Linked DNA regions of Variovorax paradoxus B4. The main gene of each other region encodes a partner of the protein of the gene in region 2 in a complex. Links are inferred from orthologs where the notes say so. Each region holds a gene or a part of one and is shown on either strand. Other genes may lie near its edges.

Evidence for each region. Proteins that work in one complex are often made in the same cells at the same time.
Region 1: the proteins of VAPA_RS17745 (region 2) and VAPA_RS18995 are in contact, whole or in part, in a cryo-EM structure (PDB 8ZAL), measured with the Escherichia coli proteins. The link is inferred for Variovorax paradoxus B4 from one-to-one orthologs.

The regions. Positions count from the first base shown.
Region 1 is NC_022247.1:4,060,394-4,065,854, reverse strand. Bases 2,472-5,461 are described here. They hold VAPA_RS18995 (TolC family outer membrane protein), read right to left. Parts: upstream 4,741-5,461; coding sequence 3,202-4,740; downstream 2,472-3,201. Other genes in these bases: VAPA_RS18985 (protein-L-isoaspartate O-methyltransferase family protein), read right to left, coding at 5,115-5,461; VAPA_RS18990 (rhodanese-like domain-containing protein), read right to left, coding at 4,762-5,100; VAPA_RS19000 (3-deoxy-D-manno-octulosonic acid transferase), read left to right, coding at 2,472-3,173. Also shown: VAPA_RS19010 (DNA-3-methyladenine glycosylase 2 family protein), read right to left, coding at 1-296; VAPA_RS19005 (phosphomannomutase/phosphoglucomutase), read left to right, coding at 409-1,791; more of VAPA_RS19000, read left to right, coding at 1,797-2,471. UniProt on the Escherichia coli protein: Outer membrane channel, which is required for the function of several efflux systems such as AcrAB-TolC, AcrEF-TolC, EmrAB-TolC and MacAB-TolC. These systems are involved in export of antibiotics and other toxic compounds from the cell.
Region 2 is NC_022247.1:3,799,217-3,806,995, forward strand. Bases 2,329-5,165 are described here. They hold VAPA_RS17745 (efflux RND transporter periplasmic adaptor subunit), read right to left. Parts: upstream 4,505-5,165; coding sequence 3,152-4,504; downstream 2,329-3,151. Other genes in these bases: VAPA_RS17740 (DHA2 family efflux MFS transporter permease subunit), read right to left, coding at 2,329-3,121; VAPA_RS17750 (efflux transporter outer membrane subunit), read right to left, coding at 4,543-5,165. Outside these bases: VAPA_RS17730 (ABC transporter ATP-binding protein), read right to left, coding at 1-126; VAPA_RS17735 (AGE family epimerase/isomerase), read left to right, coding at 343-1,542; more of VAPA_RS17740, read right to left, coding at 1,559-2,328; more of VAPA_RS17750, read right to left, coding at 5,166-6,027; VAPA_RS17755 (MarR family winged helix-turn-helix transcriptional regulator), read right to left, coding at 6,020-6,556; VAPA_RS17760 (ABC transporter transmembrane domain-containing protein), read left to right, coding at 6,633-7,779. UniProt on the Escherichia coli protein: Part of the tripartite efflux system EmrAB-TolC, which confers resistance to antibiotics such as CCCP, FCCP, 2,4-dinitrophenol and nalidixic acid. EmrA is a drug-binding protein that provides a physical link between EmrB and TolC.

The sequences.
Region 1 (5,461 bases), 260 kb from region 2 along the record:
TGCAGCGCGAGAATGCGCGAGGCATCTTCGGTGGACCAGCTCGCCGCCCGCGGCGCGAGCTCGGGCCTGCACCGCAGGCAGGGGCGGAAGCCCTCGGCCTCGGCCTGCGCCGCGTGGCGGAAGAACCGGCAGTTCTCGCGCCGCGGCAGCTTCACGCGGCAGACCGGCCGGCAGTAGATGCCGGTGGAGGTCACCGCGGTGAAGAACGAGCCGTCGAAGCGCGCGTCATGCGTCTTCATTGCCAGGTAGCAGGCGTCGCTCTCGAGTGCTTCGGTGGATGCGTGAGGGGTAGGCATGGGCAAATGATACGGTTTCGACTCGTTTCAACTGGCCGTTTTCGGACATGTGGGCACCGGAGCGCTTGCCTACAATGGCCCGTTCTCAAGAACCTACAGGGAATGCCTCTTCATGCAACTCAGTGCGTCGATTTTCAAGGCCTATGACATCCGAGGCGTTGTGCCCGTCACGCTCGATGCCGAGGTCGCGGAAGCGCTCGGCCGGGCCTTCGGCAGCGCCGCCCGCGCCGCCGGTGAAAAGACCGTGGCCGTGGGCCGCGATGGCCGCCTGTCCGGGCCCGCGCTCGTCGAAGCACTGATCGGCGGCCTGGTGGCCACCGGTATCGAGGTGATCAACGTGGGCGCGGTGACCACGCCCATGCTCTACTTTGCGGCCCACACGCTGTGCTCGAGCGGCATCCAGGTCACGGGCAGCCACAACCCCAAGGACTACAACGGCTTCAAGATGGTGCTGGCAGGGCGTGCCATCTACGGCGACGAGATCCAGGGCCTGCGCAAGGTGATGGAAGAAGGTACGGCCAGACTGGCACCCGGCGGCAGCGTGCGCAAGGTCGACGTGACCGACGCCTACACGAAGCGCATCGTCGGCGACATCAAGCTGGCCCGCCCGCTGAAGATCGTGGTCGATTCCGGCAACGGCATTGCGGGCGCCACGGCGCCTGCCATCTTCCGCGCCATCGGCTGCGAAGTGACCGAGCTGTTCAGCGAGGTCGACGGCGACTTTCCCAACCATCACCCCGATCCGAGCAAGCCCGAAAACCTCAAGGACCTCATGGCCGCGCTGGCCGAAGGCGACGCCGAACTGGGCCTGGCCTTCGACGGCGACGGCGACCGCCTGGGCATCGTCACCAAGGACGGCCACAACATCTTCCCCGACCGCCAGATGCAGCTCTTTGCGCAGGACGTGCTCTCGCGCGTGCCGGGCGGCACCATCGTGTACGACGTGAAGTGCTCGCAGCGCCTGGCCCCGGCCATCGAGGCCGCGGGCGGCAAGCCCATGATCTTCAAGACCGGCCATTCGCTGATCAAGGCCAAGATGAAGGAAATCGATTCGCCGCTCGGCGGCGAGATGAGCGGCCACATCTTCTTCAAGGAGCGCTGGTTCGGCTTCGACGACGGCACCTATGCGGGCTGCCGCCTGCTCGAGATCCTGAGCAAGACGCCCAATGCGAGCGACACGCTCAACGCCTTGCCCACGAGCTTCTCGACGCCCGAACTCAACGTGAAATGCGCCGAAGGCGAGCCGCACGCGGTGGTCGATAAACTCGTCGCAGGCGCGAGCTTCGCGGCACCGGCGGTGGTCTCGACCATCGACGGCCTGCGCGTCGACTGGCCCGACGGCTTCGGCCTGATCCGCGCCTCCAACACCACGCCGGTGCTGGTGCTGCGCTTCGAGGGCCAGACCGATGCGGCGCTGAAGCGCATCGAAGCCGAAATGCTCGCGCTCCTCAAAACCGTCAAAGCTGACGCGACGCTGGCCGAAGCGTCGCACTGAGCCCCGTGCGTTCGCTGCTGCTGCGTCTCTACGGCGCCTTCACCACCGTCGTGCAACCGCTGGTTCGCCGCAAGCTGCGGCGCCGGGCGGTGGCCGAGCCCGGCTATGGCGTGGCCGTCGAGGAGCGCTTCGGCTATTACGACGATGCAACCACCGGCGAGGGCCAGTGCTGGGTGCATGCGGTCTCGCTCGGCGAAACGCGCGCCGCCGCCATCCTGATCGAGGAGCTGCGCAGGCAGTATCCGGGCATACCGATCCTGCTCACACACGGCACGGCCACCGGCCGCGAAGAGGGCGCCAAGCTGCTTCAGCCCGGCGACACGCAGGTCTGGCAGCCCTGGGACATGCCGGGTGCGGTGCAGCGTTTTCTCGACCGTTTCCAGCCGCGCATCGGCGTGCTGATGGAAACCGAAGTCTGGCCCGAGATGGCCGCCGCCTGTGCCGAGCGCCGCATCCCGCTGGTGCTGGCCAATGCGCGGCTCAACGAAAAATCGCTGGCTGCGGCCGAACGCCTCGGCTGGCTCGCCCGGCCCGCGTATTCGGCGCTGGCCGCCGTGTGGGCGCAGACCGAGGCCGATGCGCACCGGCTGGTGTCCCTGGGCGCCAAGGTGGCCGGCATCTACGGCAACCTCAAGTTCGACGCCTCGCCCGATGCGCGCCAGCTGGCCGCGGCCGTGACGCTGCGCGAGCGCCTGCCGCGGCCGATGGTGGTGCTCGCGAGCTCGCGCGACGGCGAGGAGCGCATGCTGCTCGACGTGCTCAGGCGCTTCGGCGCCACGTCTCCCGTGCCGCCCGAGCAGGGCGCCATCCGTTCGATTGCCAAGCGCGTGCACGACGTGCAGTGGATGATCGTGCCGCGCCATCCGCAGCGCTTCGACGAAGTGGCCGCGCTGATCGAATCCGAGGGCTTTGCCGTGGCGCGCCGCAGTGCCGCGGGCGAGCCCTCCGATGCCGAGATCTGGCTGGGCGATTCGCTCGGCGAAATGGCGCTGTACTACGGCCTGGCCGACGTCGCGCTGCTGGGCGGAAGCTTCGAACCGCTGGGCGGCCAGAACCTGATCGAGCCGGCCGCCTGCGGCTGCCCGGTGATCATGGGCCCTTCGACCTTCAACTTTGCCGAAGCGGCGCAGCTTTCGCTGGCGGCCGGTGCCTCGCTGCGCGTCGAGAACATGGAGCAGGCGGTCACCGCGGCGCTCAAGCTGGTCGAGAACCCCGAGCGCCGCGCCGCCATGGCCGAGGCCGCGCTGGCTTTCTCGTCGTCGAACCGCGGCGCGGCCGAGCGCACCGCCGTTGCGGTGCTGGCCATCGCGCAGGCCGCGGATCCGGTGGTGACCGAAGCCGCACCGCTCGAGGATTCGAAGGCCGAACCAACGCTCGACTGAGCCGCGCAGCCCTGGGGGCGAGCCAAATTTACCGTGCGGGGGGATTCAGGATGACTGGCGGCGGCGGTGCGGCAGGCATCGTCGGTGCCGGCGGATTGAACGGCGGCACCGGCACCGGCGGCACCACGGGAATTCTGGGCGGCGTGACCGGCACCGAAGGCGCGGCCTGCGGCTGCTCGCCGAGTGATGGCGAAGCCGCCGTGCTTCCGTTCTTCGCCAGCGTCGCGTTGATCGCGTTCATGTCGTTGATGGTCAGCGTGCCGTTGGCCTGGCGCAGCTTCAGGTTGCCCAGCAGCACGTTGTAGCGCGCCTGCGCGAGATCGCGCTTGGTCTGGAACAGCTGGCTCTGCGAATTGAGCACGTCGATGTTGATGCGCACGCCCACCTGGTAGCCGAGCCGGTTGGCATCGAGCGCGCTCTGGCTCGATGCCTCGGCCGCTTCGAGCGCCTTGACCTGCCCCGCGCCGGACACCAGCCCGAGGTAGGCCGCGCGCGTGGCCTGCGCCACGCTGCGGCGGGTGCCGTCGAGCACGCTGCGCGACTGGTCCTCGAGCGCGAGCGTTTCCTTGATGCGGTTCTCGGTGGCAAAGCCCGCGAAAAGCGGCAGGTTGAACACCACCCCCACGGACGCAGCGTTGATGCGCGTGCCCACGGTGCTGGTGCTGGATCCATCCGGATTGCGCGTGATGTTGTAGCCCAGGTTGGCGTCGAGCGTCGGCTTGTGGCCGGCTTCGGCCTTGCGGATTTCGAGCCCGGCAACGTCGAGCCCGAGCCGCGCCTGGCGGATGGCCGGGTGCGCTTCCTCGGCCTGCGCCACCCAGGCCTCGATGTTGGCCGGCGTGGCGGCCGGCAGCACCACCGGCTGCGCCAGCGGCACCGGCACGCTGCCCGGACGGCCGACCAGCTGGTCGAGCACCACCTTCTTCACCTGCAGGTCGTTCTCGGCGGCAATCTCCTGTGCAATGACGAGGTCGTAGCGGGCCTGGGCTTCGCGCGTGTCGGTGATGGTGGAGGTGCCGACCTCGAAGTTGCGCTTGGCCGACGCGAGCTGTTCGGCCACCGCCACCTTCTGCGCGCGCACCAGCGTCAGGCTGTCCTGGCTGGCGAGCACGTCGAAATAGGCCTGGCTCACGCGCACGATCAGGTCCTGCTCGGCAATGGTGAGCACCGCTTGCGCGATCTCGGCCTGGCGCTTGCCCTGCTCGTAGGTGGCCCAGTTGGCGGGCCGGTAGAGCGGTTGCGTGGCGTTGATGCCGACGTTCTGCGTGGTGAAGTCGCGCGGGATGGTCGTTCCGCGGCCGGTGCCAGTGAGCGTGTCGATGTCGAGGTTGTTGCGCGTGGCGCCGGCCGTGAGCCCCACGGCGGGAAGAATGCCGGCCTTGGCCTGGGCGGCGCGCGCCACGCTCGCGTCGTACTGGGCCCGCGCGCCCTGGTAGGTGGCGTCGAAGCCGCGTGCGGATTCGTAGAGTTCGTTCAGTGTCTGGCCCTGGGCCGGCAGCGCGAGCAGGGTGGCAAAGAGACTTGCGAGCGCTGCGGAAAGAGGCAAAAGCCTGGGCCTGAAAGGCATTGAACGTCCTTGAAGAAAGAATCAGTAGCGCGGCACGGAGGGATCGTGCTGTGCGGACCAGGCGTCGATGCCGCCGGCCACGTTGGCCAGCTCGGCAAAGCCGTTCTGGCTCAGGAAGGCCGCCACGCGCTGGCTGCGCGCGCCGTGATGGCACAGGCATGCAATGCGCTGGCCTTCCTCGAGCTCGGAAAGGCGCGCCGGAATCTCGTTCATCGGGATGGCCACGAGCGTGAAGCCCTGCGGCGCAACGCTCGCCGTCTGCAGCTCCCAGGGTTCGCGCACGTCCAGCAGCACGGGCGCCGCCTCGGGGTTTTGCGCAAACCAGGCTGCAAGGTCGGCGGGGCGGACTTGATCGATCATTCGGAGCCGTCCGTTCAGAACGAGAAGCGCGAGGGCTCGGGGAAATTGAGCAGCCGCGGCGCCACGGTGTCCCAGGGCTGGATGGTGTCCCACTTGCTTTCGCTGCTGCGGGTGACGAAGTGGGCGCGCATCATCGGCTCCTCGCCCACGATGGCGGCAAGGCGGCCGCCCACCTTGAGCGAGCCGAGCAGGTTCTGCGGAATGCGCGCCACGGAGCCGCTGAGCACGATCACGTCGAAGCTCGGGCCGCTCGGCAGCGGCACGGCGCCGTCGGCATTGCGCACCTCGACATTGGCCACGCCGTTCTGGCGCAGCGTTTCGGCGGCGCGGGCGGCCAGCGCGGGATCGATCTCGAGCGACA
Region 2 (7,779 bases):
GGCGCCGTTCGGGCCGATCAGCGCATGGATCGAGCCGCGCACCACCGAGAGATCGACCTTGCTGACCGCAGTGAACCCCTTGAATTCCTTGGTGAGCTGGCGTGTTTCGAGGATGACGTCGCTCATCTCGCGAAGTCGCCCGGGTTCAGGAAAGATATGTCGGTCATGCAGTCCATCTCATCGCGCCACTGTCGAGCGCGGACCGATTGTTCGTGGCCGTCTCCCGCTTGCATACTGGGGCAAATGCCTATGCTGCAGTGCAACCTGCCTCCGCCGACTGTCCCCGGCAACGGACGACTGTCGTCACAATGACAATGACCCATCGGTTCGCCCCCTACTTCCATGCCGAACTTCCGCTCGCCCGAATTCCTGACCGACCATATCCAACACACGCTGGCTTTCTATGAGCCGGTCAGCCGCGACCCATCAGGTGGCTTCTTCCACTTCTTCAAGGACGACGGCACGGTGTACGACCGGCGCACGCGGCACCTGGTCAGCAGCACGCGCTTCGTCTTCAACCATGCGATGGCGCATCGGCACTTCGGGGATCCGAAGCACCTCGACAGTGCGCGCCACGGCCTGGCTTTCGTGCAGCACGCGCATGCGCAGCCGGGCGGCGGCTACGCATGGCAGATCGACTGGCACGACGGCCGCGCCACCGTGCAGGACGGCACGCAGCATTGCTACGGCCTGGCCTTCGTGCTGCTCGCGCATGCGCATGCGCTCATGGCCGGCATCGAAGAGGCGCGCGCGGGGCTCGAAGACACCTGGCAGTTGATGGAACGGCATTTCTGGGAGCCGCAGCACGCGCTCTATGCCGACGAAGCCACCACCGATTGGCATGTGGGTACTTATCGGGGCCAGAACGCCAACATGCATGCCTGCGAGGCGATGCTTTCCGCGTTCGAGGCCACGCAGGACGCACGCTACCTCGATCGTGCGCTCGCGCTTGCAGAGTCGGTCACAGCCCGGCAGGCCGCGCTGGCCGGCGGGCTGGTCTGGGAGCACTACCGCGAGGACTGGTCGGTCGACTGGGACTACAACCGCGGCGACAAGAGCAACATCTTCCGGCCCTGGGGCTTCCAGACCGGCCATCTCACCGAGTGGGCCAAGCTGCTGCTGCAGCTGGAGCGCGCGCTCGTTGCCGCCGGCCGCGAAGCGGACTGGACCGTGCCGCGTGCCAGGCACTTCTTCGACACTGCCATGCTCCGCGGCTGGGACGCGGAACACGGCGGACTCGTCTACGGCTTCGGGCCCGACGGTGCGGTGTGCGACGGCGACAAGTACTTCTGGGTTCAGGCCGAAAGCCTGGCCGCCGCGGCCCTGCTGGCCGTGCGCACCGGCGATGCCGGCTACTGGAACTGGTACGACCGCATCTGGGCCTACGGCTGGGCGCATTTCGTCGACCACCCCCACGGCGCGTGGTATCGCATCCTCACGCCCGACAACCGCAAGATCAGCGACGAAAAAAGCCCGGCCGGCAAGACCGACTACCACACCATGGGCGCGTGCTACGACGTGCTGCGGGCACTCGGCGCCTGAAGAGCAACACGTGCCCTCAATGGGCCCCGGCGGCCGCGTCGCCTCCCGCGCCGCCGCGCTGCGGCCTTGCCAGCCACACCAGCGGAATCAGCAGCAGGAACAGGATCGCCGACGCATAGAAGATGTCGTTCGTGGCCAGCATGAACGACTGCTGGTCGACGATCCGGTTGATCTGGCCCATCACCTGCTCGGTGCTCAAGCCGCTGCTCGCAAGCCCCGACATCGCGCTGGTCGCCGCGTTGTTGCCCTGGTTCACCGACTCCGCGAGCTGCGAGTGGTGCAGCGCCGCGCGGTTCTCCCACAGCGTGGTGGTGATCGACGTGCCCATGGCGCCCGCGGTGATCCGCAGGAAGTTCGACAGCCCCGACGCGGCCGGTATGCGGTCGGGCGTGAGGCCCGAGAGCGTGATGGTCACGAGCGGGATGAAGAAGAACGCCATCGCAATGCCCTGGATGATCGTCGGGATGATGATCGTCACGAAGTCGGCCTGCGTGTTGAAGTTCGACCGCATCCACAGCACCAGCGCAAACACCAGGAACGAGAACGTGGCGTAGCGCCGCGGATCGATCTTGGCCACCGTGAGCCCGACCACCGGCGAGAAGAAGATGGCCAGCAGTCCCACCGGCGCCATGATCATGCCGGCCTGCGTGGCGGTGTAGCCCATCCATTGCTGCAGCCACAGCGGCAGCAGCACCACGTTGCCGAAGAACAGGCCATAGGCCACGGCCGTGGCCACGGCGCCCGACCAGAAGTTGCGGCGCTTGAAGAGCGACAGGTCGACCACCGGATGCTTGTCGGTCAGCTCCCAGATCAGGAAGAACGCGAAGCCGACCACGGCGATCACCGCCATCGTGACGATCTCGGGCGAGTGGAACCAGTCGAGCTCCTTGCCCTTGTCGAGCATCAGCTGCATCGAGCCGACCCACAGCACCAGAAGCGCCAGGCCGATGGCATCGATCGGCACCTTGTGCGTGGTGCTCTCGCGCTTGCGGTAGAGCGCCCAGGTGATCGCGGCCGCGACGATGCCGACCGGGATGTTGATGTAGAAGATCCACGGCCATGAGATGTTGTCGGTGATCCAGCCGCCCAGGAGCGGTCCCATCACCGGCGCGACCAGCGTGGTCATCGACCACATCGCCATCGCGAGGCCCGCCTTGGCGCGCGGATAGCTCGACAGCAGCAACGTCTGCGACAGCGGAATCATCGGCCCCGCGACGAAGCCCTGAAGTGCCCGGAACAGGATCAACGTGGTCATGTTCGGCGCCAGGCCGCACAGCAGCGAGGCGACCATGAACAGGATCACGCTCGCCATGAAGAGCCGCACCTGTCCGAAGCGCTGCGTCATGAAACCCGTGAGCGGCACCGCGATGGCGTTGGCCACCGCGAAGCTGGTGATGACCCAGGTGCCTTGCGTGGTGCTCACGCCCAGGTCACCCGAAATGGCCGGCAGCGACACGTTCGCGATCGACGAGTCGAGCACGTTCATGAAGGTGGCGGCCGACAGCGCGATCGTGCCCCAGACGCGGGCAGCGCCCTCGAGCGGCGGATGCGCTACATAAGCAGGAGCAGCAGTGGCCATTGGCTTTGCCTCGGAAACCGGGAACGGCGATCAGCCGGGATGGGACTGCGAAGCGCCGTGTGCCGCGGTTCCGGTAGTTGCTGCGGGCGTGGCGGAGCGGCCTGCCGCCGGCGCCGGCACCGGTGCCGCTGCGGCCGTCGGCGCGCCGCGGCCGAGATTCGCGGCCACGATGCGGTCGACTTCGGCATCGGCGCCGTGGTCGAGCTTGCTGTAGACCTGCGTCTGCGAAATGGCGGTGGCGCGCGGCGCGTCGGCCAGCATCTTGCCGCTCTTCTGCGAGATGTCGATCTCGGCATCCATCGAGAGGCCGATGCGCAGCGGGTTGGCCTTGAGCTGCTCGGGGTCGAGCGCGATGCGCACGGGCACGCGCTGCACCACCTTGATCCAGTTGCCGGTGGCGTTCTGCGCCGGCAGCAGTGCAAAGGCGCTGCCGGTGCCCACGCCCAGGCCCGCGACCTTGCCGGTGTATTCCACCTTCTTGCCGTAGACGTCGGCCCTGAGCTTCACGGGCTGGTCGATGCGGATGTTGCGCAGCTGCACTTCCTTGAAGTTGGCGTCGACCCACAGCTGGTTCAGCGGCACGATCGACATCATCGGCGTGCCGGCCGCCACGCGCTGGCCGAGCTGCACTGTGCGCTTGGCGACGTAGCCGTCGACCGGCGCCGGCATGGCCACGCGCTGCGTGGCCAGGTAGGCTTCGCGCACCTTGGCGGCAGCGGCCTGCACGCTCGGGTGCTGGGCCACGCTGGTGCCTTCGGTCAGCGACTGGTTGCTTGCCAGCGCTTCGCGCGCGGCCACCACGCCGGCCTGCGCGGCGGCGAGCTGGCTCTTCGCGTTGTCGAGCGCCGTCTCGGCATGGTTGAGTTCTTCCTTCGAGACCGCGCCGTTGCCCGACAGCGCACGGCGGCGCTGCAGGTCGTCCTGCGCCTTGGCGATGTCGCTCTGCGCCTTGACGATGTCGGCCTGGCGCAGCGTGACCTGCGCCGCGAGCGAGCCGTTGTTGGCGTAGAGCGTGCGCACCTGGCGCACGGCCTGCGCGAGCGCGGCTTCAGCCTGCTCGAGCGCCACCTTCGCATCGGCGGGATCCAGCTGCACCAGCGGCTGGCCGGCCTTCACGAAGTCGGTGTCGTCGGCATTGATGGCCATGACGGTGCCGCCGATCTGCGGCGTGATCTGGATCACGTTGCCCTGCACGTAGGCGTTGTCGGTGTCCTCGTAGTGGCTGGCCACCAGCCATTCGTAGAGGCCCCAGCCGCCGCCGGCGACGATCACCACGGCCGCCAGCGCGGTCATCGCGCGGCGGCGCTTGCCGTTGCCGGCGGGTGCTTCGGTTGCAGTGGAGGCTGCAGGGGCAGCGGGCGTCGGAGTGTTGTTGTCGCTCATGATGAAGTTCTTTCCGAAGACGAAAAAGCCGGTTCAGTTCAGTTCAATGCAGGCGAAGCGGGCGCCGTGGCCCTGGCCGTGGCGGTTGCCGGCGGCTGCCAGCCGCCGCCGAGCGCGCGCGCCAGGCCCACCTGCGTGTCGAGTGCGCGCGCGGCAAGATCGACCGCCAGCCGGCGCTGCGCGAGCACGGCGGTTTCGGCGGTCAGCACGTTGAGGTAGTTGCCCAGGCCCGCGCGGTAGCGCTGCACGGCGATGTCGTAGGCGCCTTCGGCGGCGGTCTGCGCGGCGCGCTGCTCGGCCTGCTGCCGCGTGATCGACTGTGCGCTCGACACTTGGTCGGCCGCGTCATGCACCGCATCCAGCACGGTGGCGTTGTAGCTCTCGATCGCGGCATCCAGATCGGCCGCCTTGCCGCGCAGGTTGGCGCGCAGCCGGCCGCCCTCGAAGATCGGCAGATGGATCGCGGGGCCCACGCCCCACTGCTCGCTACCCGACTTGAGCAGCTTGCCGAAACCCAGGCTCTGGAAGCCGACGAAGGCCGTGAGGTTCACGTTCGGATAGAACTGGGTCCTGGCATTGGCCACGTCGCTGGTGGCAGCCTCGACGCGCCAGCGCGCGGCGGCGATGTCGGCGCGGCGGCCCAGCAGGTCGGCCGGAATGCTGGCTTGCAGGGCGATCGGCTTGACGGCCTCCAGCATCGGCGGCCTGAGCGATGCAGAGATGTCGGGCTGGCCCACGAGTGCGTCGAGCGCATGCTGCTGCAGCGCGATCTGCTCGTTGAGTGCCTCGATCTGCTGGCGCGCTTCGGGCAGACCGCCCTCGCTCTGGCGCAGTTCGAGGCGGGTGTCGAGGCCGGCGGACACGCGGTCGCGCACCAGCTTGAGCGTTTCCTCGCGCTGGGCCAGCGTGCGCCGGGCCACGCCGAGCTGTTCGTTCAGGCGCGCCCACTGGAAGTAGCTGCGCGCCACGTTGCTGGCCAGCAGCACGCGCGCGGCATCGGCATCGGCTGCCGCGGCGTTGGCGCTGCCGATGGCGGCTTCGAGCGCCGTGCGGTTCTTGCCGAAGAAGTCGAGCTCCCAACTCGCGCCGAGCTGCAGCAAGCCGATGTTCTGCGTCGAGCCGCCGAGCGGCTCGGGATAGATGTAGTTGCTGTTGAACTTCTGGCGGTTCAGGTCGAGTTCGCCATTGACCTTGGGCTTCAGCGCCGACTCGGCGATGTCCGCGGAAGCCTGCGCGCGCACGAGCCGCGCACGTGCAACCTGCAGGTTCGGGTTGCCGGCCACGGCCTGGTCGATCAGCGCGTTGAGCTGCGCGTCGCCAAAAGCCAGCCACCATTGGCGCTCGACGCCCGGCACGGCGGCCGCGCTGCGGTCCGCGGCAATGCCGAGCGACGAGGCATCGCGCAGCCTGGCCTGCGAGCCGATGCCGGCCATGTCGGCGCAACCGGCCAGCGCGGCCATCAGCAGCACGGCGGCAACCACGGGAGTGCGGCGCACGGCGCGCACGGCAAGGGATTCAGTCATTCTTATCTCCACGAGCCGCAAGGGCCTGTGCGTTGTCGAGGATGCGGCGCAGGTAGCCCTTGAGCTGCTCCCACTCTTCCTTGGTGAAACCCGCCAGGTGCTCGTTCTGCACGCGGCTCAGCACGTACGGCACTTCCTGGGCGGCGGCACGGCCTTCTTCGGTGAGCTCGATGTTGACCACGCGGCGGTCTTCCAGCGAGCGCACGCGGCGGCACAGGCCCTTGGCCTCAAGACGGTCGAGCAGGCGCGTCATGGCACCAGCGTCGAGCTCGCAGGCCCGGGCAAGTTCGGCCACCGTGGTGGCTGCGCCGACGTGCAGCTTGTACAGCGGCAGCCATTGAGGAAAGGTGGGGCCGCCGGGCTCGCACATGCGGGTTTCTACCGCCTGGGCCACCGCACTCAGGATGCGGCGCATCAAATACCCGATGCTTTCCTCGGCCTTGTAGGTTTCGGCGCGGTAGAAATCGGCCGGCCGACGCTCGGTGTCGCCGGGGGCCGGCGGGACTTTCGGACTGTCTGCATCGCTCATGGACGAAATATTAATTGCCTCGGCAATTATTGTCAAGACTGCCTTTGCGGCGGCAAGGGTCGGTAGAATCCGCGCCATGGCTTCTTCCCCTCCGTCTTCACCGGCCAAGGGCTCGCCCCGATCGCTGTCGGGCCTGAGCCCTTTTCTTCGGCCCTACCGCGTCCAGATCGTGCTGGCGGGCATTTTTCTGGTGATGGCCGCCGTCACCACGCTCGTGTTTCCGCTGGCGCTGCGCAGCCTGATCGACGGTGGACTGGTGAGTGCCGACAAGGGCGCGCAGACCATGGCGCTGCGCGAGCACTTCGGCGCCCTCTTTGCCGTGGCCGTGGCGCTCGGCCTCTTTTCGGCCGCGCGCTTCTATACGGTGAGCTGGCTCGGCGAACGCGTCACGGCCGATCTGCGCAACGCCGTCTACGGCCACGTGCTGCGCCAGAGCCCGGCGTTCTTCGAAACCACGCAGACCGGCGAAGTGCTGTCGCGCCTCACGGCCGACACCACGCTGGTGCAGACCGTGGTCGGCTCGTCCCTGAGCATGGGCCTGCGCAATGCCGTCATGGGCGTGGGCGCGCTGGCGGTGCTGATCTGGACCAATCCTTATGTGATGGTCCAGGTGCTGGGCATCCTGGTGCTGGTGGTGCTGCCGAGCATGTGGTTCGGACGGCGCGTGCGCAAGCTCTCGCGTGCGAGCCAGGACCGGGTGGCCGATTCCAGTGCCATCGCGGCCGAGGTGCTCAACGCGATCCCGGTCGTGCAGAGCTACACGGCCGAATCGCGCGAGGCCGGCCGCTTCAATGCCTCGACCGAAAATGCCTTTCGAACCGCTGTGCGCCGCACCAAGGCGCGTTCGGTGCTGGTGGCCTTCATCATCATCGCCACCTCGGCGGCGCTGCTCTGGGGCCTCTACCAGGGCACGCAGGCCGTGCTGCGCGGCGACATCACGGCCGGCCACCTGGGCCAGACCGTGGTCTACGTGGCCATTCTTGCGAGTGCGACCGCCGTGCTTGGCGAGGTGTATGGCGACCTGCTGCGCGCTGCCGGCGCGACCGAGCGCCTGATGGAGCTGCTGCATGCCCCGGCGGCGATCGTTTCACCGCCGAATCCGGCGGCTGCACGCGTCCCCGTGGCGGGCAGCGCCGTCAAGCTCGAGGCGGTGACTTTCCACTACCCCTCGCGGCCCGGCACACCGGCGCTGAAGAACTTCAGCCTCGACATCGCCCCCGGCG